3 regions of the Streptomyces sp. NPDC059398 genome follow, and region 1 is predicted to be linked to each of the others. Evidence: riboswitches for the same ligand, from Rfam matches in the RefSeq annotation. Region 1 holds a riboswitch; each other region holds the start of a gene.
The links. A riboswitch is a leader RNA that binds a small molecule or an ion and turns the genes downstream of it on or off. The one in region 1 is predicted to bind thiamine pyrophosphate.
Positions count from the first base shown of each region.

Region 1 (4,609 bases):
ACAGGTCCACCGCGTCCAGCGCCGTCCGCTGCCCGAAGCGGACCGTCACACCGTCCAGTTGCAGCATCAGAACTCTCCAGAGCGGTCGGTACGGACGCGTTCGAGCACCAGCAGCGATACGGCGCACACCAGCATCAGGATCGTGGAAAGGGCCATCGCCTGCCCGTAGTTGAGCTCACCTGCCCGCCCGAGCAGCCGCGCCACCGCGACCGGGAGCGTCGGGTTGTCGGGCCTCGCGATGAAGACGGTCGCCCCGAACTCCCCCAGCGAGACGGCGAACGCGAACCCGGCGGCGACCAGCAGCGCCCTGCGCACCAGCGGCAGGTCCACCTCGCGCCAGGCCCGCAGCGGCGAGGCCCCGAGCACCGCAGCCGCCTCCCGTAGCCGCCCGTCCACGGCGCGCAGCACCGGCAGCATCGTGCGTACGACGAAGGGCACCCCCACCAGCGCCTGCGCGAGCGGCACCAGGAGCCAGGACGAGCGCAGATCGAGCGGCGGCCTGTCGAGGGTGATCAAAAACCCGAAGCCGACGGTGACCGCGGAGACCCCGAGGGGAAGCATCAGCAGGGCGTCGAACCCGCGTACCAGCCGGCCGGCCCGCCGGGTGAGCGCGGCGGCCGCGAGTCCGCCGACAACCAGGGCGATCCCGGTCGCGACCACGGCGTACCGCACGGAGTTCCAGACCGCTTCGAGGGGCGGGACCGGAAACGTTCCACCGCTCGCCCCCTGCGACTGGAGCGCCCGGTAGAAAGCGAAGCCGTACCCCCCGGGCCCGTCGAGCGAGCGCGCGACCAGTACCCCCAGGGGCAGCAGGATCAGTACGGCGATCACCGCGAGCACCCCGCCGACCAGCGTCCACTGGCCCGTGCCCGCCGGACGGCGCGAGGTGAGCGCCGGGTCGACGAGGCTCAGCGCGCTCTCCCGGCGCCGCACGGTCCAGGCGTGCAGCGCGAGGATCGCCCCGACCGCGGCGAACTGCACCAGGGTCAGCACGGCGGCCGTCGGCAGGTCGAGCAGTTCGGCGGTCTCCCGGTAGATCTCCACCTCCAGCGTGGAGAAGGTGGGTCCGCCGAGGATCTGCACCACACCGAAGGAGGTGAAGGTGAAGAGGAAGACCATCAGCGAGGCCGCCGCGAGGGCGGGCGTCAGTGCGGGCAGAGTCACCCGCCGCCAGGCGGCGAACCGGGAGGCGCCGAGCACCCGCGCGGCCTCCTCCTGGCGCGGGTCGAGCTGCGACCAGAGGCCGCCCACGGTCCGTACGACCACCGCGTAGTTGAAGAAGACGTGCGCGAGCAGGATCGCCCAGACGGTGGTGTCCAGGCGTACGCCCCACAGCTGGTCGAGCAACCCGCCGCGGCCGAGCAGCGCGAGGAAGGCCGTCCCGACGACGACGGTGGGCAGCACGAACGGCACCGTCGCCACCGCGCGCAGCAGCTGCTTGCCGGGGAAGTCGAAGCGGGCGAAGACATAGGCGCCGGGGAGCGCGATCAGCAGCGTCAGCCCGGTCGACGCGCACGCCTGCCAGGTGGTGAACCACAGGACGTGCAGGATGTCGGGCCGGTCGAGGACCTCACCGAACCGCCCCAGCTGCCACGAGCCGCCCGCCCTGAGGCCCCGGCCGACGATTGCTGCCACCGGGTAGGCGAAGAAGACCGCGAAGAAGGCGGCGGGCACGGCCATCAGCGCGAGCCGCACCGCGGTCCCGCGCCGGGCCGTCCCCCGCGCGGACGGCCCGGCGTGCGGCGGGGTGGCTACTTCAGGACGATCGAGGACCACGACTTGACCCACTGATCACGGTTCTTGGCGATTGTGCCCGGTGCGACCGTCTCGGGGTGGCCGACCTTCGCGCCGAACCGCGTGAAGACCGCGGGCTCCTTCGCCCCGTTCACCACCGGGTCAACGAACATGTTGAGCGGCATGTCCTCCTGGAACTTTTTGCTGATGAGGAAGTCGATCAGCGCCTTGCCGCCCGCCGCGTTCCTCGCGCCGTCGAGGAGCCCGGCGAACTCGGTCTGCCGGAAGCAGGTGGCGGTGGCCACGCCGGTCGGGGCGGTCTTCGGCTGCGGCTTGGCGTACAGCACCTCGGCGGGCGGGCTCGACGCGTACGAGACGACGAGCGGCCGGTCGCCCTTGGCCTTTCTGCCGCCGGCCGAGCCGGAGAAGTCGTTGTTGTACGCCTGCTCCCAGCCGTCGTCGACCTTGACGCCGTTGGCCTTGAGCTTCTTCCAGTACGCCTGCCAGCCGTCGTTGCCGTACCGGGCGACCGTGCCGAGCATGAAGCCGAGCCCGGGTGAGGAGGTGGCCACGTTCTCGGTGACGAGGAGGTTCTTGTACTGGGGCTTGATCAGGTCGTCGAAGCTGTGGGGCGGGGCGATGCCGTGGTCCGCGAAGTACTTCTTGTCGTAGTTGACGCAGAGGTCGCCGCTGTCGATGGGCGTGACCCGGTGCTTTCCGGCGTCGAGCTGGGCGGCGGGCTCGACCTGGTCCAGGCCCTTGGCCCGGTACGGCGTGAAGAGGCCGTTGCTCAGGGCCCGGGACAGCAGGGTGTTGTCGACGCCGAAGAAGACGTCGCCGCGCGGGGAGCCCTTGCTCAGGATCTCCTGGTTGAGCGCGGCACCGGCGTCCCCGCTCTTGAGGACGTGGACGGTGTAGCCGGTCTCCTTGGTGAACTCCTTGAGTACGGCGGGAGACGCGGCGAAGGAGTCATGGCTGACGAGCGTCACGACCTTCGAACTCCCGGCGTCCGAACCGGAGTCGCCGGAACTCCCGCAGGCGGCGAGCGCCGTGACGCCCAGCGCGGCGGCCAGCGCGGTCGCGGCCGGCCTGGTGATGCCGGGCTTTCGGGTGCTCGGCGTTCTGCCGGACTCACGCGCCCGCTTGGTGGTGCTCACTGATTCCTCCTGGGATGGGACATCCAGGAAGAGACGCGGCCCTGCCCACGGGAAGCGGGCAGGGCTGAACAGCTTGAGTAGTGACCGAACTTCCTACCCGGAATGACCCGGGCAAGGTCCAGAGGGTCTGCGGCGTGGCCGCACTCTCAGCGCTGTGGCGCTCCCCTGTCGGAATATGAAAATGTGCCGCCCACGTTACACGGCCCCTCCCTCGGCGCCACGGGCACTACCGCTCGGCGACCGGGCGGTGACCGTGACCGGGCCGGGCGCTACCGCTCGGCGGCCGCCAGCTGCCCGCACGCTCCGTCGATCTCCTGGCCGCGGGTGTCCCGTACGGTCACGGGAACCCCGTGGGCGGCGATGGCCGCGACGAACGCCTTCTCGTCCTCCGGCCTGGAGGCGGTCCACTTGGAGCCCGGTGTCGGGTTGAGCGGGATCAGATTGACATGGACCGGCTTCCCCTTGAGCAGCCGTCCCAGCCGGTCGCCGCGCCAGGCGTGGTCGTTGATGTCGCGGATGAGCGCGTACTCGATGGAGACCCGGCGGCCGGACTTCGCCGCGTACTCCCACGCCGCGTCCAGCACCTCACGGACCTTCCACCGGGTGTTCACCGGGACGAGGGTGTCGCGCAGCTCGTCGTCCGGGGCGTGCAGCGAGACCGCGAGGCGGCACTTGAAGCCCTCGTCGGCGAAGCGCAGCATCGCGGGCACCAGGCCGACCGTGGACACGGTGATCCCGCGCTGCGACAGCCCGAGGCCGTCCGGCTCGGGGTCGGTCAGCCGCCGGATCGAGCCGACCACCCGCTTGTAGTTGGCGAGGGGCTCGCCCATCCCCATGAAGACGATGTTGGAGAGCCGCGCGGGCCCGCCGGGCACCTCGCCGTCACGCAGCGCGCGCATGCCGTCGACGATCTGGTGCACGATCTCGGCCGTCGAGAGATTGCGGTCGAGACCGGCCTGGCCGGTGGCGCAGAAGGGGCAGTTCATACCGCAGCCGGCCTGCGAGGAGATACACATCGTGACCCGGTCCGGGTAGCGCATCAGCACCGACTCGACCAGCGTGCCGTCATGCAGCTTCCAGAGCGTCTTACGGGTGGTGTCGTTGTCACAGCTGATGTGACGCACCACGCTCATCAGGTCGGGGAGCAGCGCCTCCCGCAGCTTCTCGCGCGAGGCGGCCGGGATGTCGGTCCACTCGGCGGGGTCGTGGGCGTACCGCGCGAAGTAGTGCTGCGACAGCTGCTTGGCACGGAACGGCTTCTCGCCGGTCTCGGCCACGGCGTCCTTGCGCTCGGCTGGCGTGAGGTCGGCGAGGTGGCGCGGGGGCTTCTTGGCTCCGCGGGGCGCGACGAAAGTGAGTTCTCCGGGCTTAGGCATGGTCCATCCAGTGTCGCAGACACCGGAGGGAGGGCCCGCCGCCCTGTGGACGACGGCCCTCCCTCCGGTGAAGACGCAGGTCGGACGGGTAGCTCTCCGGTCTCAGGACCCGACGAAGAGCACCAGCAGCAGCCAGACGACGGGCGCGGTGGGGAGCAGGGAGTCCAGCCGGTCCATGATCCCGCCGTGGCCGGGCAGCAGTGTGCCCATGTCCTTGATCCCGAGATCCCTCTTGATCATGGACTCGCCCAGGTCGCCCAGGGTGGCGCTGGCCGCGACGGCGAGGCCGAGCAGCAGACCCTGCCACCACTGCCCGTCGTCGATCAGGAAGTGCATACAGAG
Region 1 covers NZ_JBHYWP010000091.1:26,093-30,701, forward strand. The annotation lists gene ACFXBC_RS27045 (ABC transporter ATP-binding protein) at 1-67, opposite strand, end outside; gene ACFXBC_RS27050 (ABC transporter permease) at 67-1,680, opposite strand; gene ACFXBC_RS27055 (thiamine ABC transporter substrate binding subunit) at 1,752-2,831, opposite strand; TPP riboswitch at 2,964-3,068, opposite strand; gene rlmN (23S rRNA (adenine(2503)-C(2))-methyltransferase RlmN) at 3,161-4,267, opposite strand; gene ACFXBC_RS27065 (phosphatidate cytidylyltransferase) at 4,370-4,609, opposite strand, start outside.

Region 2 (4,609 bases), on a different contig from region 1:
TGAAGGCCGGTGTGGCGTGCATGGTGGCCGCCGCGGCCCACCGGGCCACGACCCACCCCGCCGAAACCGACGTACAGCTCGTCCTCACCTTCGGCGAGGAGACCGGCTGCGAGGGAGCGGCCCGGCTGGAGGGGCTGACGGCGAGTCCGGTGCTGCTGGTCGCCGAACCCACCGCGAACCGGATCGTCCTCGGTCACAAGGGTGTGCTGTGGCTGCGGCTCACCGCCGAGGGCCGCAGCGCCCACGGATCCCGGCCCGAACTCGGCGACAACGCACTGGCCAGGCTCGCCGCGGCGGCGGTACGGATCCATGACCACCAGGACTGGCCCCGTAGTGCGACCCACGGCGCGGCCACCGTCAACGTGGGCACCTTCCACGCCGGTGTCCAGCCCAACCTCGTCCCCGACCGCGCCGAGCTGATGGTCGACATCCGTACCGTCCCCGGCTTCAGCTCCGACGACGCGCTGCGGGCCATCGGACAGCTGGCCGGGCCCGGCACCAGGATCGAGCGGGTACTCGACCTGGACGGCGTGGACACCGACCCCGGCACCGCACTCGTCCGTGACGTGTCGGGCGCCCTGCGCCCCGCGCAGGACGCCGGGCAGCCGCAGTACGCCACCTACTTCACCGACGCCTCGGTACTGGCCGCGAAGGTGGACGCCCGTGCGGTCGTCATCTACGGCCCCGGCGACCCCGACCAGGCGCATGTCACCGACGAGACCTGCTCCGTGGCCGCGATCCCCGAGGCCGCCGAGGCCATCCACCGCCTGCTCGCCTCCTGGAGCCAACGGGAGGACGGCGCGCCGGGGCCCCGCTGAGCCGGTCCTGACATCCGCCCGGGGCGTAGGGGCGCGGGCCGTCGCGGATGCGCCCCGCGGAACGCGGCCGGGGCCCGGTCCGCGCGTAGGCGATCATGGTTCACCCGCACCCTGGGCCCCACTCGCCCGCTCCCGTAGCATGCCGGTGTGACCAGGCCCATTGAACTCGTGATATTCGACTGCGACGGCGTTCTGGTGGACAGCGAGCGCATCGCGGTCCGTGTGGACGCGGTGAGCCTGGCGGCGCTCGGCTGGCCGCTCAGCGAGGCCGAGGTCGTCGAACGCTTCGTCGGCCGCTCGCACGCCGACATGATCGCCGACATCGAGCAACACCTCGGGATCCGGATCCCGGATGGCTGGGAGGCGGAGCAGAAACAGCTGTACCGCACCGCCATGGAGGCCGAACTCACCTCTGTAGACGGTGTGGTGGAGGCCCTGGACCGGATCGGGCTGCCCACCTGTGTGGCATCGAGCAGCGGCCACAACGGCCTCCGCCACACCCTCGGTCTGACCGGGCTCTACCCCCGCTTCGAAGGCCGCATCTACAGCGCGTCGGAAGTCGCCAACGGCAAGCCCGCACCCGACCTCTTCCTGCACGCGGCACGGCAGATGGGCTTCGCCCCCGAGGTCTGCGCCGTGATCGAGGACAGCCGCTACGGCGTACACGCAGCCCGCGCAGCCGGGATGCGCGCGTTCGGCTACTGCGGCGGTCTCACCCCCGCGGAGTGGCTGCACGGGCCGGACACCGTGGTCTTCGACGACATGCGTGAGCTGCCCGCCCTCCTCGCCGCGGGATGAACGGCGGGACCGAGCCGCGGACCGCCGTGCCGGCCTCACCGCCCCGGACGGCGGGACCGCCGGGGTGCACGGCCGGGCCCCCTCACCGCGGACGGCCCGACGCCGCGCGTTAGCCTTGCAGACGTACCGGACACGGGGTGCCCCGCCCAGGGGCTGAGATCACACCCGCCGAACCTGAACCAGTTAGCACTGGCGGAGGGATGTCGCTCATGTCATTGCCACCTGCTCCGAGCAGCACGTCGGCCACAGAGAACCGGTCCGTCTTCGACGGCCGGATGCCCGCCGCCCCCGGCGACCTGCGGATCGAGGCACGCGGTATCGCGCCGGTGCCCGAGCAGCACCGCTACGGCCGCCCCGGCCGGCTGTTCACCGTATGGTTCGCGCCGAATCTGACCATGACGGGAGTCTTCACCGGCACCGTCGGAATCGCGCTCGGCCTGGACCTGCCCACCGCCCTGCTGGCCGTGGTGCTGGGCACCCTCGTCGGCGCCGTCCCCACCGCGTACCTCGGAACCTGGGGCAGCCGCACGGGGGCGGGCCAGCTGCCGCTGGCCCGGCTCGCGTTCGGCCGGTCCGTCGCGGTGCCCGGCCTGCTGCAGTGGCTCTCGTCGGTGGCCTGGGACGCCCTCATCGGGCTGTTCGGCGGTGACGCGCTCGCCCGGCTCTGCGGCTGGCCCTTCTGGCTGGGGGTGCTGGTGATGATGGCCGGACAGGGGTCACTCGGAGTACTGGGCTACGAGGCGATCCACCGGATGCAGAAGCTGATGACCTTCGTGCTCGCCGCCGCCTTCGTCGCCCTGGCGCTCCGGCTCCCCGGCAGCGTCCACAGCTCGTCCGGGAGCGTCCACGGCGCCGACCGCGCCGGTGCGTTCGTCCTGACGAGCACCATCGCCCTCAGCCTGGCCCTTTCGTGGGCGCCGTACGCCAGTGACTTCAGCCGTTACCTGCCGAAGAACACCTCCCGTACCCGTATGTTCTGGTACACGCTCCTCGGCGTCAGCGTCTCCTTCGTGGCCGTCCAGTCGCTGGGGCTGTGGGGGGCCTCCGTCTTCACCGACCAGACCGCGCGCGGGGTCGACGAACTGCTGGGCGGCGGTGTACTCGGCGCGCTGGGGCTGCTGGCGGTGGCGCTGGCCGCGCTGTGCAGCAACGCCATGAACGACTACAGCGGTTCGCTGGCCCTGCAGACCATCGGACTGCGCGTACCGCGCCCGCTGGCCGCCGCGCTCGCCGCCGTTCTCGGTTTCCCGCTGGTGCTGTGGATGCATGCCGCCGACACCGCCGCCCGCTTCCAGAACGTCCTGCTGTTCGTCGGCTACTGGATCCCCGGCTTCGTCGCCGTGGTGGCTGTCGACTGGTTCGCGCGGGCCCGTGCGGGCGAGCCGGTCGACCCGGTGGCGGAGAGCGGTCACCGGCGGTACGGCCTGTCCGCGCTGGTGGCGTTCTGCGCCGCCTTCGCGGCGGCGGTCCCCTTCATGAACACCGGCCTCTACACGGGTCCGGTGGCCGCGGCCCTGCACGGCGCCGACCTCGCCTACTACGTGGCGTTCCTCACCGCGCTCGCCGTCTACGCACCCCTCAGGCTGCGCCGCCCGGCCGCTCGGTAGCCGCCCGCGGAGCTGAAGTGCGGTGCGCGGACGGGCTGTTCGGGGAGGCGACCGGACGGGGCGCTGCGGCCCGCATCCCGCTGTCGGCCCCGGCCGGGAGGGGAACATGACAGAATCGGCAGCGTGTTCGGGATGGGGGATCCGGCTCCACGCCTGCGGGCGGGGCGGTTCATACGTGCGCGGCTGCTGCCGCTGCTGCTGTGTTTGTCGGCCGTCGCGGGGGCCACCTGCTTCGCCGTGGGCGGGGTGTCGTCCGAGGAGCGGCGGGACCGGGACTGGCGGGCGGCGGCACCGTGCCCGGCCTCGGCACCTGCCGATCCGCGCGCCGACTGCGTCACCACGCTGCCCGCGGTGATCGAGCGGACCAAGGCCGAGCTGGACCACGACAACCACAACGACTGGCTCTACTTCCGCGGCGATGAGCCGGTGGACCGGCTGAGCGTCGCCTACGACACCGCAGCCGCCTTCGGCCCCGGTGACCACGTCACCCTGACCTGGTGGCGCGGCGACCTGATGAAGGTCGCGAGCCGGCAGCACACTGCGAACGAGGACCTGCCACGTCCCGGCGGGATCGCCGGAGGCGTGGTCTTCCTGATCCTCGCGGCCGGTCTCCTCGCCGTCCTGCTGCTGGTGCGCCGGCCGCGCGACGGACGCCCCGTCACCCCCGGCGAACCGGCCCGGCCGGGCGTGTTCTTCTTCCCCGTTCCCCTGGCCGCCGCCGCTCTGTGGGCGGTACCGCTCGGCGGACTGCGCCCGGGGCGGGCCGTCGCGGTCCCAGTGGCCGCCGTCGGGGTGCTGACGGTGATCGCGCTCCTGGTCTGGGCCTGGCGGGCGACCGGCCGGATCAGACCGGTCGAACCGCGCCCGCTGCCCGAGGGGAAGGACGTCTTCCTGCCCGCCCGCTTCCTGCAGGACAGGCCGTACGATCCGGACCTCCTGGGCAGCCATGTCGTCCTCGGCGCCGGCCCGATGGCGGTGCTGCCGCACGGCGGGCCCGGCCGTCTCGTCGGCAAGGAGATACCCGAGGGGCGCTTCACCGTACAGGGGCTGCGGCGCCCGAAAAGCTCGGAGCGCAGAACACCGGCAAGCTGGTACGTCGCCGAACTCCTCGACTCCGGTACCCGGGTCCGCCTCACCGCGGCCCCCGCCGATCTGCTCCTGCTCGTACAGGAGTTGGAGCGCACCAGGCCGGCGCCGACCCGTACGGGGTGAGCTCAGGCGCGGATCCTCCGGGCCTCCGGCGCCGCGCTCAGCGGGCGGTCGCGGTGTGCGCGTTCTTCCTGCGCGCACGGTAGGCGGCAGCCTTGATCTTGTTGCCGCACGAGTCCATACCGCACCACTGCCGCCGCACCCCGCGGGACCGGTCGATGTAGACACGGGTGCACT
Region 2 covers NZ_JBHYWP010000049.1:24,324-28,932, reverse strand. The annotation lists gene ACFXBC_RS18855 (M20/M25/M40 family metallo-hydrolase) at 1-818, shown strand, start outside; gene ACFXBC_RS18850 (HAD family hydrolase) at 966-1,616, shown strand; TPP riboswitch at 1,740-1,834, shown strand; gene ACFXBC_RS18845 (purine-cytosine permease family protein) at 1,817-3,223, shown strand; gene ACFXBC_RS18840 (hypothetical protein) at 3,347-4,435, shown strand; gene ACFXBC_RS18835 (CGNR zinc finger domain-containing protein) at 4,473-4,609, opposite strand, start outside.
Region 2: it holds a riboswitch for thiamine pyrophosphate, as region 1 does, so the genes downstream of both, ACFXBC_RS18845 (purine-cytosine permease family protein) here and ACFXBC_RS27055 (thiamine ABC transporter substrate binding subunit) in region 1, are expected to answer to the same signal.

Region 3 (4,609 bases), on a different contig from region 1:
CGCGGCGGGACCCATGAGGGGTGAGCCCTCACGGGTACGGGACCCACCGTCGGCATGCTGGGGGTGACTCTTTGGCCACAGCACCTCACACCGCTGCGCCGACTTTGATCGGCTCGGTGCAGCGCGCGCTCAGACTGCTGGAGGAGGTCAGCTCCCACAGCGGTGGGGCCCCCGCGAAACAGCTGGCCAGGGAGGCGGGTCTTCCCCTTCCGACCGCCTACCACCTGTTGCGCACCCTGGCCCATGAGGGCTATGTGCGCCGGGAGAACGGTGTGTTCGTGCCCGGGGCCGCCGCAGAGCGGCTGGCCGGCCGCTGCGCCGCACGGAACCGGCGCGCCACGCTGATCGAATCACTGAATTCCTGGCGGGACGCGCTCGGGGTTCCGGTCTATTTTGCGGCGTACCGCGAGGGTGAGATCGACCTGCTCGCGGTCGCCGACACTCCCGCTGCGCCGGCCGTCGATGAGTGGGCGGATTTCCGTCAAACCGGTCATGCACACGCCCTCGGCCAGTGCCTCCTGAGCCAGCTCGATGAAGCCTCCCGCGAAGATCACCTGGACCGCCATCCGGTACGTTCGCTGACCCGCTATTCCGTGCGGGACCGGTGCGTCTTCCTGCGGAGACTGGCTGCGGCCGAGCGGATACAACCGGTGGTCGAGCGGCAGGAGTACGCCATCGGAACCGTCTGCGCGGCCGTCCCGGTCACGGTCGGTCCAGTGGCTGCGGCAATGGCTGTTTCCGGCCCCGTACACCAGCAAGTCAAGTTGCTCTCCGCAGTCAAAACGTTACGCTCCGAACTGATGCCTCTGCTCGATTCACTTGCGTTCTCTATCAGTATCTGAAATATCACTCCTTGTGATCTGTTTGCGCTTACAGCACGATTACGTCAAGAGGGCCTGGACGCACATTCCCGGCCAACTTGTGAACCAACACGGCGTCTACTGCGGGGTAGGGACATGCGCGAATCGGTCCAGGCAGAGGTCATGATGAGCTTCCTCGTCTCCGAGGAGCTCTCCTTCCGTATCCCGGTGGAGCTGTGCTACGAGGTGAGTGATCCGTACGCGGTCCGGATGACCTTCCACCTTCCCGGGGACGCGCCGGTGACCTGGACGTTCGGCCGCGAGCTGCTTCTCGACGGGATCAACGCCCCGACGGGGGACGGCGATGTGCACATCGCGCCGAGCGACCCGTCAGGGCTGGCCGACGTCCATCTGCGCCTCCAGGTCGGCGCGGACCGCGCGCTGTTCCGGGCGGGCAGCGCCCCGCTGATCGCCTTCCTGGACCGTACCGACAAGATCGTCCCGCTCGGTGAGGAGCGCAGCCTGGGCGACTTCGACGGGCATCTGGAGGCGGCGCTCGGGCGGATCCTCGCGGAGGAGAACGCGGGTTGAGACCGGCGCACCGGCTGATCAGCGCCTGCGACGGCGGCCCCGGCCGCCCCGGGCGCGGCCCGCTCCGGTGAGCGTCAGCGCCGTCCCACCGCCCGCCGCGCCCCCGGACGCCACGCCCGTACGGTCGGCCGAGACCACGAGCGCGGCGAGCGCCGTGGTCACCGGCACCGAGGCGACCAGGCCGATCGACCCCACCAGGGTCCGTACGATCTCCTCCGCGACCAGCTCCGAGTTGGCCACCGTCCCCACGCCGCTCTGCGCGATCGAGAAGAGCAGCAGCAGGGGCAGCGCCGCGCCCGCGTAGGCGAGCACCAGCGTGTTGACCACGGACGCGATGTGGTCGCGGCCGATCCGGATACCCGCGCGGTAGAGCCCACGGGCCCCCATCGTGGGGTCGGCCTGGTGGAGTTCCCAGACGGCCGAGGTCTGGGTGACCGTCACGTCGTCCAGCACCCCCAGCGATCCGATGATGACGCTCGCCAGCAGCAGCCCGCTCATGTCGATGTGCGGGTAGAGGCCATGGATCAGTCCGGTGCTGTCGTCGGTGTTGCCGGTCAGGCTCGCCCAGCCGATGAAGAGCGAACCGAGCAGCCCGATCAGTATCAGCGAGATCAGCGTGCCGATGACGGCGACCGAGGTCCGCGCTGTCAGGCCGTGGCAGGTGTAGAGCGCGATCAGCATGATGGCGCTCGCCCCGATCACCGCCACGACCAGCGGATTCGACCCGTGCAGAATCGCGGGCAGGATGAACAGCGTCAGCACGGCGAAGCTGACGGCCAGTGCCACCAGCGCCATCAGCCCCCGCAGCCGGCCCACCGCGACCACCACCAGCGCGAAGACTCCGGCGAGCAGCACCATCGGGAACTTCCGGTCCACATCGGAGACCGAGTACTGCAGGTCGCGCGGTGCGTCGGGGGCGTATGCCACGATCACGCCCTGCCCCCGGCGCAACTGGCGCGGGGAGTCCGGCTGGACGACCTCGGTGAAGGTGCGGCCCTTGTCCTTGCCGCTCGACACCTCGATCTTCGCCTTCTTGCACCGGGCGCCCGGCGATGCCGCACCGCCGCCGGAGCCCGGCGACGCGACGCCCCCGGCCGCACCGCCGCCCCCGGCCGTGCCCCCGCCGCCCGTCGACGACTGACTGGCGTGCAGATCCGCACAGTTGACCGCAGTGATCTCCACCACTGAGCCCTGCTGTGTCTGCCGGTCGAACCCGACTCCGCTGCGGGCATGGTGCGGCGCCCCGCCCGGCCAGAGGGCCACGAGACCGACAACCACCGCCGTGGCGAAAGGAATCAGCACCGCCGCGATGACCTTGCGCAGATGCCGGGAGACGGGCGCCGCGGGGCCGTGGCTGTGCGTATGGACGTGCTCGCCGGGGGGCGGTTCGGTCAGTGCTGTCACCGCCCGATCATCGCAAGAACGGGGAGGCCCTCTGTTCAGCGTGCGGCCCAGGGCGTTAGCGTGGAGGCACCTTTGCACACGCGGGAGCTCGGAGCACCGGGCTGAGAGGGCGCTGACCAGCAGTCTGCTGGGGAGCTGCGCCGACCGCCGAACCTGTTACCGGGTAATGCCGGCGTAGGGAGTAGGTCTCATGACCACAGTGGACGCACACACGCCTGCCACCGACCAGAACGAGCGCAAGCCGGGCTGGCACAAGGGATATGTCGCGGGCCCCGAGGGCTCACGCGCGGACCTCAGGGTGCCGGTCAGGCAGGTGCACCTCACCAACGGGCAGGACGTGGCGCTGTACGACACGTCGGGCCCGTACACCGACCCCACCGTCGAGACCGATGTACGGCGCGGGCTCGCCCCGCTCCGGGAGAACTGGATCATCGGCCGCGGCGACACCGAGGAGTACACGGGCCGACCGGCCCGTCCCGAGGACGACGGGATCAAGCACACATCGCCGCGCGGCGGACTCCGTAACCTCGACGCGGTCTTCCCCGGCCGTCCCCGCCAGCCCAGGAGGGGGCGCGAGGGGCGTGCGGTGAGCCAGCTCGCGTACGCCGTGCGCGGGGAGATCACTCCGGAGATGGAGTACGTCGCGATCCGGGAGAACGTCTCCCCCGAGGTCGTACGGGAGGAGATCGCCGCGGGTCGGGCTGTTCTGCCGGCCAACGTCAACCACCCGGAGATCGAGCCGATGATCATCGGGAAACGGTTCCTGGTGAAGGTCAACGCCAACATCGGGAACTCCGCGGTCACTTCCTCCATCGAGGAGGAGGTGGACAAGATGACCTGGGCCACCAAGTGGGGCGCCGACACGGTCATGGACCTGTCCACCGGGCGCAATATCCACACCACCCGCGAGTGGGTGCTGCGCAACTCGCCCGTCCCGATCGGCACGGTGCCGCTCTACCAGGCCCTGGAGAAGGTCGACGGCCAGGCCGAGGAGCTGACCTGGGAGATCTACAAGGACACCGTCATCGAACAGGCCGAACAGGGCGTCGACTACATGACGGTGCACGCCGGCGTGCTGCTGCGGTATGTGCCGCTCACCGCGCGCCGCAAGACCGGCATCGTCTCGCGCGGCGGCTCGATCATGGCCGCGTGGTGCCTGGCGCACCACAAGGAGTCCTTCCTGTACGAGCACTTCGAGGAGCTCTCCGCCATTCTGGCCTCCTACGACGTCACCTATTCGCTGGGCGACGGGCTGCGGCCCGGGTCGATCGCGGACGCCAACGACGAGGCGCAGTTCGCGGAGTTGCGCACCCTCGGGGAACTCAACACGATCGCCAAACGTCATGGTGTACAGACGATGATCGAGGGCCCCGGGCACGTCCCGATGCACAAGATCAAGGAGAACGTCGACCTCCAGCAGGAGATCTGCGAGGAGGCTCCCTTCTACACGCTCGGCCCGCTCACCACGGACGTGGCCCCGGCGTACGACCACATCACCTCCGGTATCGGTGCGGCGATGATCGCCTGGTGGGGCACGGCCATGCTCTGCTATGTCACGCCCAAGGAGCACCTGGGACTGCCCAACCGGGACGACGTGAAGACCGGCGTGATCACCTACAAGATCGCGGCCCATGCGGCGGATCTCGCGAAGGGGCATCCGGATGCGCAGAAGTGGGACGACGCGCTCTCGGACGCACGCTTCGAGTTCCGCTGGGAGGACCAGTTCAATCTGGCTCTCGACCCCGATACGGCAAGGGAGTTCCACGATGAGACGCTGCCGGCCGAGCCGGCTAAGACCGCGCACTTCTGTTCCA
Region 3 covers NZ_JBHYWP010000002.1:122,484-127,092, forward strand. The annotation lists gene ACFXBC_RS01720 (IclR family transcriptional regulator) at 72-842, shown strand; gene ACFXBC_RS01725 (SsgA family sporulation/cell division regulator) at 957-1,391, shown strand; gene ACFXBC_RS01730 (YibE/F family protein) at 1,410-2,795, opposite strand; TPP riboswitch at 2,866-2,993, shown strand; gene thiC (phosphomethylpyrimidine synthase ThiC) at 2,986-4,609, shown strand, end outside.
Region 3: it holds a riboswitch for thiamine pyrophosphate, as region 1 does, so the genes downstream of both, thiC (phosphomethylpyrimidine synthase ThiC) here and ACFXBC_RS27055 (thiamine ABC transporter substrate binding subunit) in region 1, are expected to answer to the same signal.